DNA from 2 places in the Bacillus sp. SIMBA_154 genome. Region 2 is predicted to be linked to the other one. Evidence: predicted binding sites of a transcription regulator. Region 2 holds the regulator's gene; the other holds the start of a gene.
What was found. The regulator LexA, encoded in region 2, represses DNA repair genes until DNA is damaged. The targets are predictions, from matches to a motif close to CGAACATATGTTCG.
Positions count from the first base shown of each region.

Region 1: the regulator LexA is predicted to act here: its motif matches at 1,921-1,934, upstream of R0K30_RS01075 (DNA polymerase IV).

Region 1 is NZ_JAWJBV010000001.1:188,572-194,193, reverse strand. Features, by position in the region: gene R0K30_RS01090 (GNAT family N-acetyltransferase) at 1-593, opposite strand, end outside; gene R0K30_RS01085 (GNAT family N-acetyltransferase) at 590-1,069, opposite strand; gene R0K30_RS01080 (YfmQ family protein) at 1,348-1,797, shown strand; gene R0K30_RS01075 (DNA polymerase IV) at 1,949-3,181, shown strand; gene R0K30_RS01070 (YolD-like family protein) at 3,197-3,541, shown strand; gene R0K30_RS01065 (MDR family MFS transporter) at 3,774-5,030, shown strand; gene coaA (type I pantothenate kinase) at 5,041-5,622, opposite strand, start outside.
Region 2 is NZ_JAWJBV010000007.1:105,436-111,057, reverse strand. Features, by position in the region: gene R0K30_RS12035 (sporulation protein) at 1-297, shown strand, start outside; gene R0K30_RS12030 (STAS domain-containing protein) at 434-1,282, shown strand; gene R0K30_RS12025 (IseA DL-endopeptidase inhibitor family protein) at 1,315-1,857, opposite strand; gene R0K30_RS12020 (hypothetical protein) at 2,152-2,601, shown strand; gene lexA (transcriptional repressor LexA) at 2,649-3,269, opposite strand; gene yneA (cell division suppressor protein YneA) at 3,429-3,740, shown strand; gene R0K30_RS12005 (YneB family resolvase-like protein) at 3,758-4,405, shown strand; gene R0K30_RS12000 (DUF896 domain-containing protein) at 4,475-4,705, shown strand; gene tkt (transketolase) at 4,899-5,622, shown strand, end outside.

The DNA.
Region 1 (5,622 bases), on a different contig from region 2:
ATTGGTTTGGCAACAAGTCCTTCAACTGACGTACTACCAATATGATGTCCTTCTATCCAGCTCTTTTGAATGATTTGCTTGAGTCGCTGCTTTTCTTGATGGAATTCTTCATGCCCTTCTTTTTTGAATTCGACAACCTCAACCTTTCGCCTCGGTGTCCATTTCATTTTTGATAAGGTGAGCTCTTTTGCAACATGAATCACATTTGTTTCAAGAAATCCTAACTTTTCGTATAGCCTTTTTGCAGGGGTGTTTTTTTGTCCTGTGGTCAGTTCTATAGGAACATTTTTCTCCATAATTGTAGACATAAGTCTTGTTCCAATACCCTGTTTTAGCGCTTTGGGATGCACAGCCAATCGACTAATGATCAAATAATCTTTCTGCTCTTCATAAGAGGCAACACCTAGTAAGATTCCCTTTTGCTCAAAACCAATAAATTGCTCTTTTGCTTTCATTACATCTTGAATGGTCTCTTTTAATGGTGGAAGATCGGCATAGCCAATTTGTTCAGCTTCTTGTTGGTATGCAGCTAGTTGAATATGTAAGATCTGCTTTGCTACCTCTCCTTTTGTTTGATCTAAATTGACAATCATGACATCGCCTCTAACTTTTTCACAAATAACACACGGTCTTCATGCATACCATCATAATCTGAAAAAACCGAAATGCCATCTACTGTTTTATCTCCCTTTTCTATCTGAAATCCGAGCCTTGTATGGTACGCAATGGAGACTTTATTGACAGGAGCTGTGACGGCCTTAATCGTCGTTCTTCCTTCCTTTTCAGCCGCTTCATAAAACGCTTGATAGAGAATTTTGCCGATCTTTAATTTGCGATGGTCTGGATGTACCCCAACAAAGTGAATATACGCTTCATCTGAATGGGATTGCGATAAAAAACCGACTAAAAAGCCGATCAGTTCACCCTTTTCAACGATAACAAAACTTGTTTGCTGAAAATGTTCAAAAAATAGCTTTGGCAATTTTGCGCGTAAATCTCTGCCTCCCCACCAGCTTTGGATGACGGATGTGACGGCGTAAAAATCTGACGGCTTCACTTGACGTATCATAACGACCTCGCCCCTTTTCAATTTCGGCTTTATTTGATCTTTCTTTTTTACAAAAAAACTGTTGTTTCAATAGTCTACCTGTCAGGTGAATTATTTGTAAAGGTCACGTGTCCGCCTTTTTTCGTTTCAGCTTTTTTCATCTTCTTTCAGCCGCCATCTCCTTTTAAATTTTCACACTTATTTCATAAAGTTCACTTTTCGTGCGAAAGTTTCATTCTTTTGTTATGTTAAGATGGTTCATATAGGAAATGTAACAAATGTTATTGGAGATGATGATATTGGTTTGGATTGTTACTTCGCTTGTTGTGTTTAGTCTGTTAAAGTTGCTTGTCACTTCGCTGCCTTCCGGTGTTGTTGAACGCCTTTTTAGTCGTTATGCGGTGCATGCAAAAGTAACAAGTGATCAAACAAATATGACTTTTCAAGGTCGTCCGCTCGATGATCAGCAAAAATCTGAAATCATTCAACATTTTAATGATGCGATCTTTATTGAACGCTATTATATTTATCCTGGTGACGAAGAGCGTTTTCTTCATCCGAATGAAGGGCCGGCGCCGCTTACAATGCAAACAAAGCTTGGCAAGCAGGATGTGACCCTTTATTTGTTTCATTATGATGACCACGTGGATGTGGTGCGGCAGTTTACACATAAGCCAAAGAAAAAGCTGACAGCTTATCGTTTGCGCTCTGAACCGCTCCAAACATCCCACAACATGGCACATGCATGAAAACATGCTCATTTTGCATCAGATTAGACGAAGTGTCTTCCACTTCGTCTTTTTTGTATGGATATACACTCTTTTCTTTGAATGATTTACCAGTATGAATTTCGCCTCCTGACGGTTACAATAAGAACATATGTTCTAAGAGGTGAAAACAATGAATGAACGAGCGATTCTGCTTGTGGATATGCAGTCATTTTATGCGTCAGTAGAAAAAGTGGAGGCTCCTCATTTGGAGGATGTGCCGCTCATTGTCTCAGGAGATCCAGAGCGGCGAAGCGGGGTCGTACTTGCAGCCTGCCCTCTCGCCAAGAAACGAGGCGTACAAAATGCATCAAGATTATGGGAAGCACAGGAGAAATGTCCCGAAGCAGTGGTCGTACGTCCACGTATGCAGCGCTATCTTGATGTCTCTGTCATGATGACAGAACTGCTTGAACAATACACAGACCTTGTCGAACCGTATTCAATTGATGAACAGTTTCTCGATATTACAGGCAGTCTGACACTACTCGGCTCTCCGCGCGAGATCGCTGAAAATATACAAACCACCATCATGAACCAGACTGGCATTTACGCCCGTATTGGCATCGGTCCTAATAAAGTGCTCGCTAAAATGGCCTGTGACCACTTTGCTAAACAAAACACATCTGGCATCTATGAACTCCGTGCAGACCGGGTTGCTGCTGATTTATGGCCGCTTCCGATTGGGAAATTATTTGGCGTCGGCAAACGAATGGAGCATCATTTAAAACGAATGGGCATCAGTACCATTGGGACGCTTGCTACTTATCCATTAGACCGGCTACAAAAACGCTGGGGAATCAATGGGGAGCTCTTGCAGCGAACAGCTTTAGGGATCGATCCCTCACCGGTCACCGTTCACACACATGATCAGCAAAAAGCCGTTGGGCATCATATGACCCTTCCCCATGATTATGCGTCTTTTGAGGACATCAAAGTCGCCCTTATTGAATTGAGTGAAGAAGTGGCAAGGCGTGCACGTTTTAAGCATTATCTTGGGCAAACGGTGTCTGTCGGCGTGAGAGGCGCTGATTTTTCACATCCGACAGGATTTCATAGACAAATCAAGCTTCATTCACCCACACAGTACGGCACAGATATTGCAGAAGCAGCCATACAGCTATTCCAGCAGCACTGGGATGGTCAGCCCATCCGCAGTGTGGGCATTACTCTCTCACAGCTGCAGTCTGACAGCCAATATCAGCTGACTTTATTTGATCACCATCTTAAGAAAGACAAACTCAGCAAAGTATTCGATGCGATTCATATGAAGTATGGTCCTGCTGCATTACTGCACGCTTCGTCACTCACAAGCGCAGGGCAGGCATATCACCGCGCCGAAAAAATTGGCGGACATTATAAATAACGGAGGCAAACAACCATGAATCCCAATAAATTAACACCTGGATACAACATCATGTGGGAATCGAGCCGAATGATGCTGCCAGAGCACCGGGAGCAGCTTCTTGTTCAAAAACGGAAGAAAAAAGAATATACGCCTCCCCCGCTGAGCACCGATCAGCTAGAGGAAATGAATTTTTTGATCACACAGTCGATTACCGAGGATCAAGCCATTTGCATCACGTATGTCTCCTCAGGTGTGAAAGAGCAGTTTTGGGGCTGGGTCAAAGCCATTCATTATGAAACGCAGCGCATGAAAATCGTCAATGATGAAGATGTTCTAAACCTGTCCTTGCAGCAAATTGTCGCCATTGATCTCGATTGATTGTCGTCAAATGACAGTGCGAATCAGCGGAAAGTCATCCGCTTCCTTTTTCTGAAAAATCAATATCCATCAAGGCCTCAAATGCATCGTCAACAAGAAACACGCTCTCCGAATTTGTGACCAGTTCAAGCTTCTCTGCCAGGCGGATGTCTCCTCCATCAAATTGTGTATTTAATTTGCACAATTTTTCATGTATGATTGGAACATCTTACAATCTCAGGGGAGAAACAGCATGAAAAATAACTTACGTACTTTACATCCACTTAGTTGGACGATCATCATCGGCACAATATTTGGCCGAATGGCGACGTCCATGAGTATTCCTTTTTTAGCCGTTTATTTGACTCAAGTCAAAGGAGCCTCAGCCTCTTCAGCTGGGTTAATCATTGCCGTTAGCTCTCTTATTGGGATCGTTGCGAGTTTTTACGGAGGCTATATTTCTGATCGAATCGGCAGAAAAAAGGTCATGCTTCTATCCATCTTCGGTTGGGCACTTGTTTTTGTTGGCTTTGCATTTGCAGATGCCATTTGGGTCTTCTTTATCATGAACGCTTTAAATGGGCTGTGCCGTGCACTTTTTGAGCCAACATCTAAGGCGCTCTTATCAGATGTCACCCCGTCAAGCATACGATTATTTGTTTTTAATTTACGGTATACAGCCATTAACATTGGTGTGATCTTCGGCCCGCTGCTCGGCTTATATCTCGGGTCATCGAAAACAACCTTTCCGTTTCTCGTCGCTGCCTTTATTTACTTTTTATACGGATTAATGCTGGCATGGCAATTTCAGAAACATCCAGTTGCTGCTCCAGAAAGCATCAAACAAATCAGCGTCAAAAAAGCCCTTTCTATTATCCAAAAAGATACGGTCTTTAGCATTATCCTCATCGGCGTTACCTTATGTTCGTTTGGCTATTCACATCTAAGCTCAACGCTGCCTCAATATTTATCAGCGTCTCCTGTTATTGAGGATGGCCCTAAGCTGTTTGGATATCTTTTATCCTTAAATGCAGTCGTTGTCATTGTCGTGCAATATCCGCTCATCATGATCGCCAAGCGCTACTCAACCATTTTGTCGTTGACCACTGGGAATATTCTTCTTGCCGGTAGTTTGTTTGCCATTTCTTTTTCACAAAGTCTTGGCATGCTTGCTTTCATCATTGTCGTATTTACGATTGGTGAAGTACTGCTGTTTGCAATGATGGATCTCTTTGTGGACAATATTGCAAAGCCTGAAGTGAAGGGATCGTACTTTGGCGCAATGGGATTTTCTCAGCTTGGCAGCGTCATCGGACCGTGGGCCGGCGGATTGTGTATTGACTATTTTGGCGCAGCACATCCCCTTTCTATTTTTTCAGTGCTGTCCATTGTCACGATTGCGGGTGTACCGTTCTTACTCATCGGATACTACCGCCTGAAAAAACGATCGGCGGCTGCCGTGGCTGTTAAAGTAAGTGGAGGTCATAAAGAAAACCGCTCTCATGTGTGAGCGGTTTTCTTTATACCCGGCGGATGGCGATCTCTTCCACCTTATGCTGATCGCCTTTTTTCAAAATCAAATCAGCTCGATATTTTGTCGGCAAAATATTTTGATATAAGTTAGGGCGATTCACTGTATTCCAAATCGTGCTTGCCATCTGATCCGCCTCTTTATCCGTCAAATCTTTGTATTGATGAAAGAAGGATTCAGGGTCTTGGAAGGCTGTTTCCCGCAGCAAACGGAACCGCTCTTTATACCAAGATTGTATTTGCGTTTCAGCCGCATCCACATAAATCGAAAAATCAAAGAAATCTGATACAAACACGCGCGGTTCATCCTTCAGACCTTCAAGTGCTGGTGATTGCAGCACATTGATCCCTTCGATGATCACAATATCTGCATCCTCCACTGTTTCATACACCCCATCAAGCCGGTCATAGGTAAGATGCGAATACACCGGGGCATGCACAGTTTGTTTACCTGACTTCAATTCATTTAAAAAAGAAAGAAGGGCTTTGACATCATAGCTTTCTGGGAAGCCTTTCTTTTCCATCAGCCCTCGATCTTTTAACTCTTTTTGGGGATACAAAAAGCCATCAGT
Region 2 (5,622 bases):
GAACGGTATCCTGAAACAGGCAGTCATATTCAAGAAGCCATTCGAAAAGGGCATTCAGATGTGTGTACCATTGACCGAAACGGGGCAGATGTCCGCAGGCAAGAATCGTTAAAAGGAATTCCCACAAAGCCTGGCTTTGACCGGGATGAATGGCCGATGGCGGTTTGTCTTGAGGGAGGAAAGGGTGCAAGTGTTCAATATGTCAGTCCATCAGATAATAGAGGAGCAGGCTCATGGGTCGGACACCAAATAAGCGGCTATCCTGATGGAAAAAGAATTTTATTTATTGTGAAATAAAACTGGGGAAGAGGCTCCTTTCGTGAGGGGCTTTTTTTGTTTACAGATAGAGCGTATTCGAGCTAGCAGGGACAAAAGATTCAGTGGTACAATCAATCTATAATGACAAGAAGAAAATGTGAAGGGACATATGCTTATGGACAAGAACCGTGCATTATACGATTTTTTCATGCAACATGCAGAGAAATTAACTAAAACATGGTATGAATCAATTGAGGATGATGATCCAGAATCTATTTATCGTTCAACAGATTCGAGCATCATAGCAGAGCTTAAACGGCAAAATCAAGATTATTATCAGCATTTTATACGTGCTCTTATTGAAGACGAGACGTATTTACATACTGAGTTTAAAAAGTGGTCGGAAGACTTAGCAAGTGATCCGAAACATTTAAACACACCATTAGATTATGTCGTCAGAGAATATATGTCTAATCAAAGAGTGGTCCTTCATTACTTAAAAGAGTTTATTAAACAGCGGCAAGGTGATATTGATATCGATCGCATATTTTATTGGTATGATTTAATATCAGAGGCGTTTAACATTTCAATCCATGTGTTCATCCAGCAATATGTGAAAAACACAACCAAACAGCTCGTTGCTCAAAGAGATATGATTTATGAGCTGAGCTCTCCCGTCATCGTCTTAAAAAGCCATATTGCATTATTGCCTTTAGTAGGTGACATTGACACGGCGAGAGCAAAGATTATATTAGAAAATACATTAAAACAGTGCTCGCAAAAAGGTGTTCAGCATTTGTGCATTGATTTATCGGGTGTCGTCATTATTGATACAATGGTGGCTCATCAAATGTTTGATCTTGTCACGTCACTTCGGTTAATTGGGGTGGAGACGACCATTTCAGGGATCAGACCAGAAATCGCTCAAACAGCTGTGCAGCTCGGGCTTCCTTTTCATGAATTTCGCACGGCATCATCACTTGCCCACGCGCTAGATCACATGACTGAATTTTCTCCTAAATAAAAACCAGGCCTAGTAACGGGCCTGGTTTTTATTTAGATCACAGCGTCAATTTTTGTTACTTTCCAATCCTTTTGTACTTTCTCATAAGTGACAGTTCGTTTTACTTCACGTCCATCAAGTGTTGGGACTGTGAATTCATATGTGCGGATTGTATTTTTCTTAGAGACAAGTTTAGGTGTTGCTTTCTCCCAATTGAGCATGTTGTCTCCGTCACCGACTGGAACAGCCATTTTCCTATTATGAACAATAAACTGATAGTCTTTTAAACCATGAGTGATCGCATCTTTTGTGAAAACTTGAGATAGGTAGCTGTTTAGTTTTTTCTTTGTATCAAATGTTTTAGAAAGATAGTTGTATGTCATGTCTTTATAACTAAATGATTTTAATTTGTAATCTGAATGTTCATTAATTTTGTAGCCTGACATCGCACTCCAAAAGTGTTCTCGTGCATCAAGGGCAATATGTAACGCTTCTTTATTTGTTAAAGCGGCTGGTTTTTTGGAAGCGGCTAGTGTTGTTGATTGTAATGAGATCATAAGCATAATAGCAGTTAATAAAACAAATAATTTTTTCAAGGCGATTGCCTCCTTTTTTAAATGAAAACTTCTTATGTTACAAATGTTACAATAATTACATTGATATTACAAGTGTTAAATCTAAAAGTTTTTTATTTCTTTTCTTTCTACCTATATAACGTTTGAGCGAGACAAAAAGTTTTCATTTTTTTATTTTTTCTTCTTCACTACTATTTAACCGTTCTACAGAAGAACAAAACGTCTTTTGGAAAAATTTCTATTTGGACGTTCAACACCCTTTTTCATTTATGACATATACTGTCGTGATGAATGTCTAAGAAAGTGGTGTTTAATATGTATCATCCGTATGAAGGTATGTGGAATGGGTACTTATATGATAGGCAGGTACAAGGATGGCCATCGCTTCCTGTTCCTCAAGTTGGAGGATTTCCTGGGTTTCCAATCGGAGGGGGAGGTACTGGGCCAGGGCAAGGTTCAGGCGGACAATCAGCCCCGCCAGCTCCGCCGCAGCATATCATCTCACAGTATCAGCAAGCAGTCTCTCAGCCTCAAAGTATGCAGTCACTTATTTCAGGGCAAAGTGTAAGTGGAGGCCAGCAAACTGTTCAGTTTGCAGCGGGATGTAATAGAAGATGGACGATTGTGTTCCTTAGAAACGGTCAAGTATTTTTAATGTATGTGCTTTCCTCACAGCCTTTTGGCCGTACAACAGGCTTTATATGGCCGAACTTTACATTTGGTTCGTTCCCAAGTTCGAGTATTCTTGCTTATTCTTGTTCATAAAAGAAAAAGCCGGTTCTCATCAGCAACTGATGAAATACCGGCTTGTTTTAATGAATATTTCGAAATACGCCAATCACTTTACCTAGTATACTCACATTCTGTAAAATAATCGGTTCCATTGATGGGTTCTCTGGCTGTAATCTAAAGTGTGTATCTTCCTTATAAAAACGTTTCACTGTGGCTTCATCTTCCTCTGTCATCGCGACCACAATATCTCCATTGTTGGCAGTGCTTTGCTGACGGACAATGACATAGTCCTTGTCCAAAATACCCGCATCAATCATACTTTCTCCCATAATTTCAAGCATAAATACTTGTTCATCTGGCGCTGCAAAAGTCTCTGGAAGAGGGAAGTATTCTTCTACATTCTCAACAGCCGTGATAGGCAAGCCGGCTGTTACTTTTCCGATGACTGGTACATTCATTACAGCACTCTTTGGAATATTCATTTCCTCTTCATCTAGTACTTCGATCGCTCTAGGTTTTGTCGGGTCTCTTCTAATTAAACCCTTTGTTTCTAGTCTAGCTAAATGTCCATGGACAGTTGAGCTGGATGCTAGACCGACAGCTTCTCCAATTTCACGAACGGATGGGGGATAGCCCTTGCTTTTTACTTCTTCTTTGATGAATGTCAGGATATCGAGTTGTCTTTTTGATAGCTTCGTCATCTTTTGCACCTCAAAACGTCAATTTTAAAGAAATTATAGCATGTTTTTCCTAACAGTACAAACATAGGTTCGAAAAAAACGTTTGACAGAAACGTTTGTTCGTATTTATAATGAATGACAGAAAGAGCGAACGCATATTCTGTTAGGGGAGATGACATTATGAGGTTAAAAGAATCTATTATTTTTATTGGGGTATTCTCATTCATCGTTGGCATATTTCTCTCACTTATCGCAGTCACTAGCCATAATGATCCAAATCAATATGTTAAAATAGAGGTTCAATCAGGTGATACTCTTTGGGGGTTAGCTGATCAAGTAAACGACAGTAAATCAATCGACAAAAATGCGTTTATTGACTGGGTAACCGAACACAATGATCTTGCTTCAACTGAAATCCAGCCTGGAGACATCCTTGTGATACCAGTCAAAAAAGAGCATCCAGTCGTATATCAACTTGCAACAGTACAGTAGAAAGGTCGATTGAAGAGATGAACGCAATCATTTATGCGAGAGTCAGTACTGTCAAAGAAGAGCAGGAAACCTCGCTGAAAAGACAAGAAGAAGAATTGCTAGCTTTAGCTGCTTTGCACAAGATGAATGTGGTCAAAGTCATTAAAGAAAAAGCGAGTGGATACGATCTAGATCGTAATGGTGTTTTTGATATGCTTGCTACGCTGAAAGAAGAGTCAATAGATGCTGTTCTCATTCAGGATGAGACGCGCCTTGGAAGAGGACAAGCAAAAATTGCGCTTCTTCATTGTCTTTTTAAAGAGAAAGTAAAGGTGTATAGTGTTTTTCATAGAGGAGAGCTTGAGCTTTCAGAAGCAGATGAGATGGTCATTGAGATTGTAGGAATCGTGGAAGAGTATCAACGAAAAATTCATAACCTGAAAATTAAGCGGGGAATGAAGAGGGCTGTTGAGCGCGGGTATCAGCCTGAACTCAATTTAAAACACCGTGAGCAGGCGCCTGGCCGTGAGCGAATTGAAGTACCGATTTCAGAAATTGTTCGATTAAGAAAAAACAACATGACGTTCGCCGAAATCGCAGCAACACTTCAGGGACTAGGCTTTGACATTTCAAAGGCGACGGTGCATAGAAGGTATCAAGAATATGAAAAAGCTCTTACCACGTAAAGTGTGAATTGTTGTAAAAATGAATGATATTTAGTAGTATTTAGAGAAAATGTTTTAAAGGAGTTTGTCATGATTTCTAAAAAGCAGCTTGCAAGAATAAATGAGCTTTCAAAAAAGTCGAAAGAGACCGGTTTGTCGGACGCTGAAAAAACAGAACAAAAGCATTTAAGAGAAGAATATTTAAAAGCTTTTCGTTCTTCTATGAAAAATACACTTAAAACCGTGAAAATCGTCGATCCTGAAGGAAACGATGTCACACCAGAAAAATTAAAAAGAGAAAGAGATCAGAACCTTCATTAAGATCAGGATTTCTTGAATTTTGAAAAGATGGGAAGAATATTCTCATCTTTTTTCTTATTTGCATAAGTTTTTAGGTGATCGATAAACTAAATGTGACAAAATCCTTCTTTTTCAGCGTGAAATAGTTGTGAAAAAAGGACAGTAGATTTATGATAATGGTGTACACAAGATACGGAAGGGGATTTAAATTTATATGGAAACGATTGAATTGAAATCTATTGCAACAATACGTACTCTCTCCATAGACGCAATTGAAAAAGCGAATTCCGGTCACCCTGGAATGCCAATGGGTGCTGCACCAATGGCATACGCTTTATGGACGAATCACTTAAACGTAAGTCCGCAAAACCCAAATTGGTTTAACAGAGACCGTTTTGTTTTATCTGCGGGACATGGCTCTATGCTTTTATATAGCATGCTTCATTTAAGCGGATACAACCTTAGCATCCAAGATCTAAAACAATTCCGCCAATGGGGAAGCAAAACACCTGGACATCCTGAATTTGGACACACAGAAGGCGTAGATGCCACAACAGGTCCTTTAGGACAAGGGATTGCCATGGCAGTTGGAATGGCACTTGCAGAAAGACATCTTGCGGAAACGTATAACAAAGACAACTTTAACGTTGTGGACCACTATACATACAGCATTTGCGGAGACGGAGACTTAATGGAGGGAATTTCCTCTGAAGCTGCTTCACTTGCTGGTCATTTAGGCTTAGGCCGTTTAATTGTTCTTTATGATTCAAATGATATTTCTTTAGATGGCGACCTAGATCGTTCATTCTCTGAAAATGTGAAGAATCGTTTTGAAGCGATGAACTGGGAAGTTCTTTACGTAAAAGACGGCAACAACATCGAAGAAGTGACTGCTGCTATTGAAAAAGCCAAACAAAGTACGGACAAACCTACTCTCA